Regions from separate parts of the Aliivibrio thorii genome, predicted to be linked through region 1. Evidence: predicted binding sites of a transcription regulator. Region 1 holds the regulator's gene; the other holds the start of a gene.
The links. The regulator MetJ, encoded in region 1, represses methionine synthesis genes. The targets are predictions, from matches to a motif close to TTAGACNTNTANANGTCTAA.
Positions count from the first base shown of each region.

Region 1 (6,376 bases):
TCAATTGCTCACGATTCTGCATTGAGTTAACTAACCATTTAGGTGCTACTGTTATTAAATCTGATTGAGATACAACATACAGAACATTGCTGATGCTTGCGCCTTTATAAGCTTGTTCATACAGTGAATCCATATAAAGGTGGTCAGCAAACCCTTTAGTATTTTCAACACGGGCAGGGACAGCATGTTTTTCGTTTGCTAATTGTTCTTTAGTTATCGTTCCTTGAATACGAGGGTGATTAACTGAAGCAACAACCACTAATTCATCTGTAAATAGTTCAGTACTCATGTAGCCCGGTTCATCAAAACGAACGTAATCAATAACAAAATCTATTTCTTGATATCGCAATTTTTGTGCTATATCGAGATCATATTCACCAGATAGATTTAAACTAATATGGGGGGCTTTTTGTTGAATATCTCTCAAAATACGTGGGGCAAAACGCATATCTGATGGGCTACAAATTGATAGCTTAAACTGTCGTCCTGAGCTTTCAGGAGCAAATGTAGAACTAGGCAGTTCATTTTTAACTAGTTGCAATGCTTGACGCATTGGTGCAAACAATTGACGAGCTCGTTGAGTAGGCTGAATACCTCTTCCATGACGAATAAATAATTCATCATTAAACATCAACTTTAAACGAGAAACAGCATTACTTACTGCTGGTTGTGACATTCCCAAGTTTTGAGCTGCTCTTGTAATGTTTTGCTCTTGCATTACAGCATCAAATACCGTCAATAGATTCAAATCGACACTACGTAAAACTTGTTCTGAACTGATTATAGACGTTGGCTCTGGGGTAGATTCTGATATACTCATATGATGACTCTCTCAATCGGGCAGTTTTATTCAAATTAAATAACAGTAAATGGCTACAAGTTTTATTATTATTACTAGATATTGACCTTGTATATATTAGCCATTCTTCAATTATCATCACTGAATAGATTTACAAAATCCATAGCATGGAAAGTATTTTAATTTTAATTTATGCTTAATTTAGTTTAACGATTAAATTATAATTACAAATCAATCAATTAAGGAAAAACATAAAATAATCTAAACGCACTCCAATTACGTTTTTTCCTACAAAATCAATAAAAAAGCCATGCAAGTATGCATGGCTTCATCAAAATATCTGGTAAAACATTCGATTAAAAAAGCGCTGATATTCGATTTAAATCAGATTGAATAGCACCCGCAGTAACCTCTCTTCCCGCACCCGGCCCTCGAATAACTAATGGATTATCGCGGTACCATTTACTTTCAATTGCAAAAATATTATCACATGGTAACAAGTTAGCTAATGCATGATGCTCGACCAGAGCTTCAATGCTTACCGTCGCGCAGCCATCTTTATTTAAGCGTGCCACATAACGTAATACCTTTTGTTCTCTTTGCGCTTTTTCTAAACGCTCAAGTAACTCATTATTAATTGACTCACCTTTTTCCAAGAACTCATCCAAGCTCACTTCTCTGAGTTCTACAGGAACGAGAGACTCTACTTTTACTTGAGTTGGTTCTATTTTCAATCCTGCCTCTCGAGCTAAAATGACAAGTTTTCTCATGACATCGGAGCCATCAAGATCGTGCCTTGGATCTGGTTCTGTTAATCCTTGTTGCCAAGCAAGATCCACTAACTCGGTAAATGGAACCTCACCATTATACTGTTGGAATAACCATGACAAGGTACCTGAAAATATACCCGATAATGCGACTATCTCATCACCACTTTCTCGTAAATCTCTTACTGTGTGGTTAATAGGAAGACCGGCACCAACAGTCGCGTTATATAGCCAATGACGACCTGTTTTTGTAAACGCATCAAGCACTGCTTGATATTCATGACTTGGTGCTGAACCTGCAACTTTATTCGCAGAAATAAGGTGTATGCCTTGCTCCGCAATTTTAGTGTACTGTTGTGATAGTTCAGGGCTTGCCGTTACATCTAATACAACAACATCATCATATCCTTGAATTGCGCCAATTTTTTCTATCCATTCAAAATGCTCATAGGCGGTAGCTTCATCATCAAATTTATCTACAATTGATGCACTGTCTAACCCATCAAAATCTAACCAGTGACGATGACGATCAACTACACCAATCAATGAAAATTGCATACCATGGCGCTTCTCAAGGTTACGTTTTTGCTCAGTAAAAAGAGATAACCATTGAGAGCCAATATTTCCATGCCCACATAACACAAGCCCAACTCTTTTTTGAGCTTGAAATAAATGTGTATGAATGGCGTTAATGATCGAGGCTGTATCTACTTTACGTAAAATTGCAACCAAACTTAGCCCTGACTCAGATTCACATACAAACTCTAATGGGCAATTTTTTAATTGATGATAGAAACCATGGCTATGAATGGCATTCCCAGTAACACCTGCGCCAACGGCCGCAACCATTGAATAGCCTTCTTTCAATTTAATTTCAGCATGTACCGCAGAGTTTTGTAGAACATCTAATGCTTCATTCACGACTTCAGAGGTATACGCCAATAAAAGTGTATATTGGTCATCTTGAACCTCTAATGCTAAAGGCTGCAACTGAGAGCGAGTCAGTAAAGAAAGTACTTCTTGCTTCACTCGTTCAAAATCCTGCCCACGCCCAAAACCTAATTGAATTAAATACACATCTTCTAATGAAGTAACAATTTTAGCCCCACGACCAGAAGCCAATACTCGTTCGATACGGGTTGAGCCTGATTCAGGTTGGTAACTGCAACGCAAGCTTAAATCAAGTGCACTTTGAGCAACAGGTTGTAGTGTTCGACTATGTAATACAGGGGCGGCTAATCGAGCTAATTCACTGGCTTCATCTAAACGAAGCAACGGCAATAAACAAGCATCTTCTACTTTACGAGGATCGGCACTGAATACGCCAGCAACATCACTCCAGATAGTTACACGAGAAACTTCAGCCAATGCACCAATAATTGTTGCTGAATAATCAGAACCATTACGGCCCAGCAATACCGTCTCACCGTTTTGATTACGAGCCATAAAACCGGTAATAACAAGTCGACCATGAGGATGTTGAACCATTTGCTCTTTAAATAATGGCCACGATAGTGCGCGATCAATTTCTGGCTGACATCCTCGTTCAGCTCTTAAAAAAGAACGAGAGTCCAAAGGTGCCGCTTGCAAATCAATTTGATTTAAATAAGCAGAAAGTAATCGAGATGACCATACTTCACCATGACCAAGAATGTCGGCTTGTTGGATGTCCGTTAAAGGCGCGTGTAATTTTCCAATAGCAATAAGTTCCTCATGAAGAGTATCAAGTAAAGGCGCTGCACTTTCAGGAGTTAATAAGTCTGAAATTAAACCTTGTTGATATTGACGTAAAGACTCCAAGACATCATGAGCTAAGCGGCCATCTTTTGATAAACCATCAATCCACTCTAAAATCCTGTTAGTCGTGTTACCTGCAGCAGAAACAACCACTAAGTCATGATCGTTTGAATACTCTTTTAAAATGGTTGCGACACGGCGATAACATTCAGGGTCAGCAAGGCTACTCCCCCCAAACTTATGTAACTGACGTGGTACTAATCCTGTCATTACTTCACCTCAGCAGAGATAAGGAAGGCTTGCTTAAGATCCGCAATCAAATCGCGGCTGTCTTCTAACCCAACAGAAATACGTAACAGTGTTGGAGCTAATCCCGCTTCTGCTTGTGCTTCATCTGACATCGCTCGGTGAGTCATGGTGCCAGGGTGTGCAATCAAACTTTCTACACCACCAAGAGATTCGGCTAACGAGAAATATTTTAGCTCTTTTACAAAGACCTTAAGCTGCTCTAGTGAACCATTTAACTCAAAACTTAACATGGCACCAAACCCTGCTTGCTGACGCTTTGCAATCTCATGCCCTGGATGCTCAGGTAAGCTTGGATGATAAATTGTGCCGACTAACTCTTGCTCTTGGAGACATTTAAGTACCTCCATCGCATTTTCTTCATGTACACGCATACGAGCACCAAGCGTACGAATACCACGTAAAGTTAGGTAGCTATCAAAAGCCGTTCCCGTAGCTCCAATACAGTTTCCCCACCATGCAAAGTCATCTGCGTGCTCTTGAGTTTTAGCTATCAATACGCCACCAACCACATCAGAGTGACCGTTAATGTATTTAGTTGTCGAATGAAGGACAAAATCAGCACCCAATGTTAGAGGTTGTTGTAGTACAGGAGAAAGGAAGGTGTTATCTACCGCAACCAAAGTCCCTACTTTTGCTGCTTTTTGACAAATTTCAGCAATATCCACCACTCGAACCAATGGGTTAGATGGCGTCTCTAATAGGATAAGTTTTGGTTTTTTTGCAAGAGCTGAATCAAGTGCTTCAGTATTTGATTGGTCAACAAATAAAGTTTGGAAATCACCTTTGTTCGCACGTGTATTAAACAAACGATAAGTACCACCATAACAATCATGAGGTGCCACAATAAGATCATCCGGACCAAGTAAAGCCGATACCATAAGGTTAAGAGCAGCAGTTCCGCAGTTTGTAACGACAGCCCCAGCACCACACTCTAAATCAGATAAAGTGGTTTCGAGTTGCGTACGAGTTGGGTTTCCTGAGCGAGCATAATCATACTTAGGAACATCACCAAACTCAGAAAAGCTATAATTGGTAGATAAGTAGATAGGAGGCACAACCGCGTTATGTTGTGAGTCAGTTTCGATGCCGGTACGGACAGCAATAGTTGCAGGTTTTCTCTCGCTCATAATTTCCCTTCCAAACTGCTAGGCAGTGGTCTGATACCAATTACCTGAATGAGATATAAAGCAGTAATTTTCTACTCTTCCATTCAAGATGACTGATATAATCTAATCCATAAGTTATATTCTTCTACTTTACCATCACAAAATGAGACGTCAATACTTCTAGACGTCTATATATCTTTGCTTATAGCCGTAAATATCGCTAGAATTAGCCTATCCTATTTTAAACAACAATAATTCAGAACGAAGGTGAGCAATGGCTGATTGGAATGGTGACTATTTAAGTCCTTATGCCGAGCATGGTAAAAAAAGTGAACAGGTAAAAAAAATTACCGTGTCAATTCCAACGAAGGTACTACAAATTCTTACCGATGAGCGTACTCGTCGCCAAGTAAGTAACCTACGTCACGCAACAAACAGTGAATTATTATGTGAAGCGTTTCTTCACGCTTACACAGGCCAACCTTTACCTACAGATGAAGACTTACGTAAAGATCGCCCTGATGATATTCCCGCAGAAGCTAAAGCTTTAATGACCGCAATGGGCATTGAATTCGAAGCATTTGATGACGAGTAAGTAACTCTTCACCTCCTCCTGCTGCCTCCTCCTTTTTTTAAATAAATTAGGAGGATTACATTTTTATTTGCTTATTAAATAATCACAGTGCCCTACTATAATTATAAAGGACTTACTGTGAAAAATAACATGGCAAAAACAGCGATAGCGCTCGCTATTACCTCTCTATTGAGCGCCTGTAGCTCAACCTCAGAAACAACACAAATAACCTCTACCTATCAATGCAATCCTCAAATGATGGAAGAAAGTAATCATTTACGCATCTATCAAATCATGGTGGAAAGCTTTGTTGATGGTGATAACAGCATTGGTCATGACACAGGTTACGGCCCGAGTCATCATAATGGTGATCTACAAGGGATCATTGATTCATTAGATTACATTCAATCATTAGGTATGAACGCCATTTGGATGACGCCTATTTTTGAATCAGCACCAATTGAAGGCCAAGACCATTGGGCTGATAAGCTGGATGCAACTGGCTATTTCGCGACTGATTTCTTCAAAATTGATCCTCGCTTTGGCACATTAGAAAAAGCAAAAGAATTAGTAGAAGAAGCTCATAAACGCGGAATGTATGTCTTATTTGATGGTGTATTTGGTCACCATAAAGAAGGCCTCATTAAGCCATCACGATCAGGCTTACTACCGAGTGGCAACAATAACCCAGTTGATTACCCTGAGAGTGAAGACTTTTACTCTGAAGTCGCCACTTATTGGATATCCGAATTAAAGATTGATGGCTGGCGATTAGATCAAGCTTACCAAGTCCCTACTGAATCTTGGATAAACATTAGAAAAGCCGTTGATACCGCATCACAAAACACGACGTATATTAATAATAAAGGCGAACAAGTTAACCCGCTCGGTTATATGGTGGCAGAGATATGGAATAACGAAAACTACATTACAGAAACAGGTTATGGAGAAGAAAGAAATCCAGCATTATGCTCTGCATTCGATTTTCCTTTGCGTTTTCGAGTTACAGAAACCTTTGCGGTAAATGAAAGTAATGTAGGGAATAAAGGTGGCGATTGGCTTAATGAGGGAATGCAAATGCATG
Region 1 covers NZ_CM170654.1:323,389-329,764, reverse strand. The annotation lists gene leuO (transcriptional regulator LeuO) at 1-820, opposite strand, end outside; gene AC2IP4_RS01525 (bifunctional aspartate kinase/homoserine dehydrogenase II) at 1,156-3,573, opposite strand; gene AC2IP4_RS01520 (O-succinylhomoserine (thiol)-lyase) at 3,573-4,739, opposite strand; gene metJ (met regulon transcriptional regulator MetJ) at 4,993-5,313, shown strand; gene AC2IP4_RS01510 (alpha-amylase family glycosyl hydrolase) at 5,443-6,376, shown strand, end outside.

Region 2 (6,376 bases), 860 kb from region 1:
GAATACTGCGACCAATTCGGCCAAATCCATTTATCGCCACTCTTAACATAATTCTATTCACTCAGATTTATTTGCTATCTATTGTACTCTTTTCGCTTTTTTCTTAAAGGATCAAAAAAGCGAAGCTACCTTTCGATAACTTCGCTCTCAATCTTATTTATGGCTTATTGCTAAATTAAGCTAATGCTTTTATTTAATTAAGCTAAAAGCTCTTTTGCTGTATTTACTACGTTTTCAGTAGTAAAACCGAACATTTTAAATAGCTCGTCTGCAGGTGCAGATTCACCAAACGTTGTCATACCGATGATCTTTCCACCGAAACCAACGTACTTGTACCAGAAATCAGCAATACCAGCTTCAACAGCAATACGCTTAGTTACTGATGATGGTAAAACCGCTTCACGGTACGCTTCATCTTGCTTATCAAATGCATCTGTAGATGGCATTGAAACAACACGTACAGCTTTACCGTCTGCAGACAATTGAGCCGCTGCTTCAACCGCTAGCTCCACTTCAGAACCTGTCGCAATAAGGATTAGCTCTGGTTGGCCTTCACAATCTTTTAGGATGTAACCACCCTTCGCGATATTAGCTACTTGCTCTGCGTTACGATCTTGTTGTGCAAGATTTTGACGAGAGAAAATAAGTGCAGAAGGGCCATCTTTACGTTCAATTGCTAGCTTCCAAGAAACAGCAGATTCAACTTGGTCACATGGACGCCATGTGCTCATGTTTGGTGTTAGACGTAGAGAAGCAATCTGCTCAACAGGTTGGTGAGTCGGGCCATCTTCGCCAAGACCGATAGAATCGTGCGTATATACTTGGATATTCTGAACTTTCATCAAAGCAGCCATACGCATTGCATTACGCGCGTATTCCATGAACATTAGGAAAGTTGCGCCGTATGGTACGAAACCACCGTGTAGAGCAATACCGTTCATGATAGCTGTCATAGCAAACTCACGTACACCGTAGTGAATGTAGTTACCAGAGAAATCTTCAGCCGTTAGAGATTTAGAACCAGACCACATGGTCAAGTTAGATGGTGCAAGGTCAGCAGAGCCGCCCATGAATTCAGGTAGCATAGCTCCAAACGCTTCTAATGCATTTTGAGAGGCTTTACGTGATGCGATGTTTGCAGGGTTCGCTTGAAGATCAGCAATGATTGCATTTGCTTTCTCTTCCCATTCAGCAGGTAAACCACCATTTACACGACGCTTATATTCCGCTGCTAGTTCAGGGTGTGCGGCAGCGTATGCATCAAATTTTGCATTCCAAGATGCTTCTTTTGCAATACCTGCTTCTTTTGCATCCCACTCGCCATATACGTCAGCAGGGATTTCAAATGCACCATGCTTCCAACCAAGTTTTGCTTTAGTTGCAGCTATTTCATCAGCACCTAGTGGAGCACCGTGACAATCGTGTGTACCTTCTTTATTTGGAGAACCAAAACCAATAATAGTTTTAGTACAAATCAAAGTAGGGCGAGGATCTGCTTTTGCCGCGATGATTGCTGCATTAATTGCATCAGCATCGTGGCCATCAACCGCAGGAATTACATGCCAACCGTACGCTTCAAAACGTTTAGGTGTATCGTCAGAGAACCAACCTTCAACTTCACCATCAATAGAGATACCGTTGTCATCCCAGAAAGCAACCAACTTACCAAGACCTAATGTACCCGCTAAAGAACATGCTTCGTGAGAGATACCTTCCATTAGACAGCCATCGCCCATGAACACGTATGTATTATGGTCAACGATATCGTGACCTTCACGGTTAAATTGTGCAGCTAATGCTTTTTCAGCCATCGCCATACCAACACCGTTAGTGATACCTTGGCCTAATGGACCTGTTGTTGTTTCGATGCCAGGAGCATAGCCGTACTCAGGGTGACCTGGAGTTTTAGAATGCAGTTGACGGAAGTTCTTTAAGTCTTCGATAGACAGGTCGTAACCTGAAAGATGAAGCAGAGAATAAATCAGCATTGAGCCGTGGCCATTCGAAAGAATGAAACGGTCGCGATCAGCCCACTCTGGGTTTTGTGGGTTATGATTTAGGTGGCTACGCCATAATACTTCAGCGATGTCTGCCATACCCATAGGTGCGCCTGGGTGACCAGAGTTTGCTTGTTGAACACCATCCATACTTAAAGCGCGGATTGCATTTGCTAGATGTTTACGTGAAGACATGCCTGCTCCTGAAAATTCGAAGGACTATATGTTTATTGAGCTCATTAACTCTTGATTAGTTACCCATAAATATGGATTAACTTAAATTTGCAGCGCCGTATTGTCGCAAAGCCTTATAACGACTGCAAACGTTTACTTAGGAAATAAAGCGCTTTTTTTCACGATTTAGACAGAAAACCTTATTTCTATGGATAATTATCACAATTAAACGCAAACGATTGGTTATGTCTTATATTCATATCATTCATTGAAATGGGTTGTAATTAATCAATTTTTCTCTATTATGGCCGTCTAGATGGAAGAACACCTACACTGTTAAACGTATAGACTTATATATACTGTGGGTATTTTCTTAAAATTTATTACCTATAGAAGTGGAGCTCATCATGGCTAAGCACCTATTTACCTCTGAGTCAGTATCAGAAGGTCATCCAGATAAAATTGCAGACCAAATTTCAGATGCCGTACTTGATGCGATCTTAGAACAAGATCCAAAAGCACGTGTTGCTTGTGAAACGTACGTAAAAACTGGCATGGTTATGGTCGGTGGTGAAGTCACCACTTCTGCATGGGTTGATATCGAAGAAATCACTCGTGAAACCGTTCGTGAAATTGGTTACGTACATTCAGACATGGGTTTTGATGCTAATTCTTGTGCAGTACTAAACACAATTGGTAAGCAGTCACCAGACATCAACCAAGGTGTTGATAAAGCCGATCCTAAAGATCAAGGTGCTGGTGACCAAGGTATCATGTTTGGTTACGCAACAAACGAAACACCAATTTTAATGCCTGCACCAATTACTTACTCTCACCTACTTGTTAAAAAGCAAGCTGAAGTACGAAAGAGTGGCAAACTGGATTTCTTACGTCCAGATGCAAAATCTCAAGTAACTTTCCAATACGACCAAGGTAAAATTGTTGGCATCGATGCTGTAGTTCTTTCAACTCAGCATTGTGATTCAGTAACCACTCCAGATCTTCGTGAAGCAGTAATGGAAGAGATAATTAAGCCAGTACTTCCTCAAGAATGGTTAAATAAAGAAACTAAGTTCTTTATTAACCCAACAGGTCGTTTTGTTATCGGTGGCCCAATGGGTGACTGTGGCCTGACAGGTCGTAAAATCATCGTTGATACTTATGGCGGCGCAGCTCGTCACGGTGGCGGTGCATTCTCTGGTAAAGATCCATCAAAAGTTGACCGTTCAGCAGCATATGCTGCGCGTTACGTAGCGAAAAACATTGTTGCTGCAGGCATGGCTGATCGTTGTGAAATCCAACTTTCATACGCTATCGGTGTTGCTGATCCAACATCAATCATGGTTGAAACGTTTGGTACAGAAAAAGTATCTCACGACATCATCATTGAAGCGGTTCGTCAACACTTCGACCTACGCCCATACGGTCTACAAGAAATGCTTAACCTTCTTCAGCCAATCTACAAGAAGACAGCAGCTTACGGTCATTTCGGTCGTGAAGAGTTTCCATGGGAAGCAACTGACAAAGCTGACATCCTGCGTGACTTCGCAGGCATTAAGTAAATTATTACTTAAATCTGTTTTAAAAAGGAAGCTTCGGCTTCCTTTTTTACTTTCAGGCCCCATATACTCTTTATAGCTTAAAGCATCACCTTTACAGCAACACTCAAAAATAAAGAGATTCAATGACTCCACTTCAACAAGCATCTATTGCTAAAGCTCAACAATGCATTCAACGAGCCTCAAGTTTTTTTAAACGTCCTTTTTCTTTACCTGAAATTAATTTTACTCAACGTGGAAAAATTGCGGGAACCGCTCGTCTTCAAGGCTGGGAAATACGCATCAACCCTATCCTATTAGAAGAAAATCAACACACTTTTATTAATGAAGTAATTCCTCATGAAATCGCACATTTAATCGTATTCAAATTATATGGCCGAGTTCGACCTCACGGTAAGGAGTGGCAGAGCGTAATGAATCAAGTATTCAATTTACCAGCTAGAACCACCCACAGTTTTAATGTTGAATCAGTCAAAGGAAAAACATTTACCTATCGTTGTAAGTGCACACAACACGAACTCACAGTACGTCGTCACAACCGAGCTCAACGTGAAGAAACTCAATACCTTTGTAAATCATGCCAGTCACCACTAAAACTCTCTAAACACCAAGCTTCATAGGCATAAAATCCCAAAATAAACCGATTTATCATTCTGTTTATCAAATTATCTATAATGCGAATTAACAATAAGCTACTCTTACTGCATTAATACAATAATCAGTAGAGCCTCTTATGAGATTAATTCGCTTAGCTATTGCAGCCTTTATTTTTTCTATCACTTTTCATGCTTTTGCCGCTCCTCCTTCTTCTTTTTCAAAAGCAAAAAAAGAAGCGGTCAAGATTTACCTTGATTACCCAACTTCATTTTATTGTGGGTGCGACATTACTTGGAAAAATAAAAAGAAAGGTATTCCAGATCTAGAAAGCTGTGGTTATCAAGTTCGTAAACAAGAAAAACGAGCCAGTCGTATTGAATGGGAGCACGTAGTCCCTGCCTGGCAATTTGGACACCAGCGCCAATGCTGGCAAAATGGTGGGCGAAAAAACTGCACTAGGAACGATAAACAATTCAAATCAATGGAAGCAGATTTACATAATTTAGTTCCTGCAGTGGGTGAAGTAAATGGAGACCGTTCTAATTTCCGTTTTTCACAATGGAATGATAATAAAGGCGCTTATTATGGGCAATGTGCTTTTAAGGTCGATTTCAAAAACAGAGTGGCAGAACCACCAGTACAGTCAAGAGGTGCAATTGCACGTACTTATTTATACATGAATAATGAGTACCATTTTAATTTATCCAAAGCCCAACGCCAGCTAATGGAAGCATGGAACAAGCAATACCCTGTATCTACATGGGAGTGCGAACGAGATAAGCGCATTGCTAAGATCCAAGGCAACCATAACCAATTTGTCTACAAAGCATGCACGAAATAAATTAGACAGAGCTAGAGGTTGAAAAAGCACATTTTAACCTCCATCCTTAAACATAAGATAGTTAAAGAAAAGTAGACTATGAGAATACCAAGAATCCATCATCCAGAACTGCTTCCTTCACAAGGTAAAGTAAACTTAAGTGATGATGCCGCCAATCATGTTGGCCGTGTAATGCGAATGAAAGAAGGTGAAGCTGTATTACTGTTTGATGGCAGCGGTGCTGAGTTTCCTGCAGTGATTATTTCCGCATCAAAGAAAAGCGTAGAAATTGAAATCAGTGAACGCGTTGAACGCAGCAGTGAATCACCATTAAATTTACATTTAGGCCAAGTGGTTTCTCGTGGTGATAAAATGGAATTCACCATTCAAAAATCGGTGGAGTTAGGTGTAAATATTATTACTCCTTTGATTTCAGAACGTTGTGGTGTCAAATTAAATAAAGAACGCTTTGAAAAGAAACTCGACCAATGGCAAAAAATTGCGATTGCAGCCTGCGAGCAATCTGGGCGCAATATTGTTCCTGAAATACGTCCTATTATGTCATTAGAAGAGTGGTGTGCTGAAGAGTATGAAGGTTTAAAACTAAACCTGCACCCAAGAGCAAAATACTCTATCAATACACTACCAGAACCAGTCACTAATGTTCGCTTGTTAATTGGACCAGAAGGCGGATTATCGTCAGATGAAATTAACATGACTGAGCAATATAAATTTGAAGAGACGCTGCTTGGTCCTCGAGTATTAAGAACCGAGACTGCAGCCCTTACTGCTATAACAGCCCTACAAGTTCGTTTTGGCGATCTTGGCTAACTGGAGAAAAAAAATGATCAAACTCGGTATCGTAATGGATCCAATTTCATCCATTAACATCAAGAAAGACTCTAGCTTTGCCATGATGCTTGAAGCTCAAAAACGTGGCTGGGAAATCCATTACATGGAAATGGCAGATCTACATCTAGATCAAGGTAAAGCAGTCGCTGATACCAAAGTGGTTGAACTAAAAGAAGACCCAACAAATTGGTATGAGTTCAAATCAGAACAAACTATTGACCTAGCTGATCTTGATGCTGTATTGATGCGTAAAGATCCACCATTTGATACCGAATACATCTACGCAACGTACATTCTTGAGCGTGCTGAAATTCAAGGTGCTTTAATTGTAAATAAACCGCAAAGCCTACGTGATTGTAACGAAAAGCTGTTTACTG
Region 2 covers NZ_CM170654.1:2,532,697-2,539,072, forward strand. The annotation lists gene epd (erythrose-4-phosphate dehydrogenase) at 1-49, opposite strand, end outside; gene tkt (transketolase) at 198-2,192, opposite strand; gene metK (methionine adenosyltransferase) at 2,579-3,733, shown strand; gene AC2IP4_RS11520 (SprT family zinc-dependent metalloprotease) at 3,856-4,350, shown strand; gene AC2IP4_RS11525 (endonuclease) at 4,464-5,168, shown strand; gene rsmE (16S rRNA (uracil(1498)-N(3))-methyltransferase) at 5,247-5,978, shown strand; gene gshB (glutathione synthase) at 5,992-6,376, shown strand, end outside.
Region 2: metK (methionine adenosyltransferase) is a predicted target of MetJ. The motif match lies at 2,508-2,527, and genes of this name have one in related genera.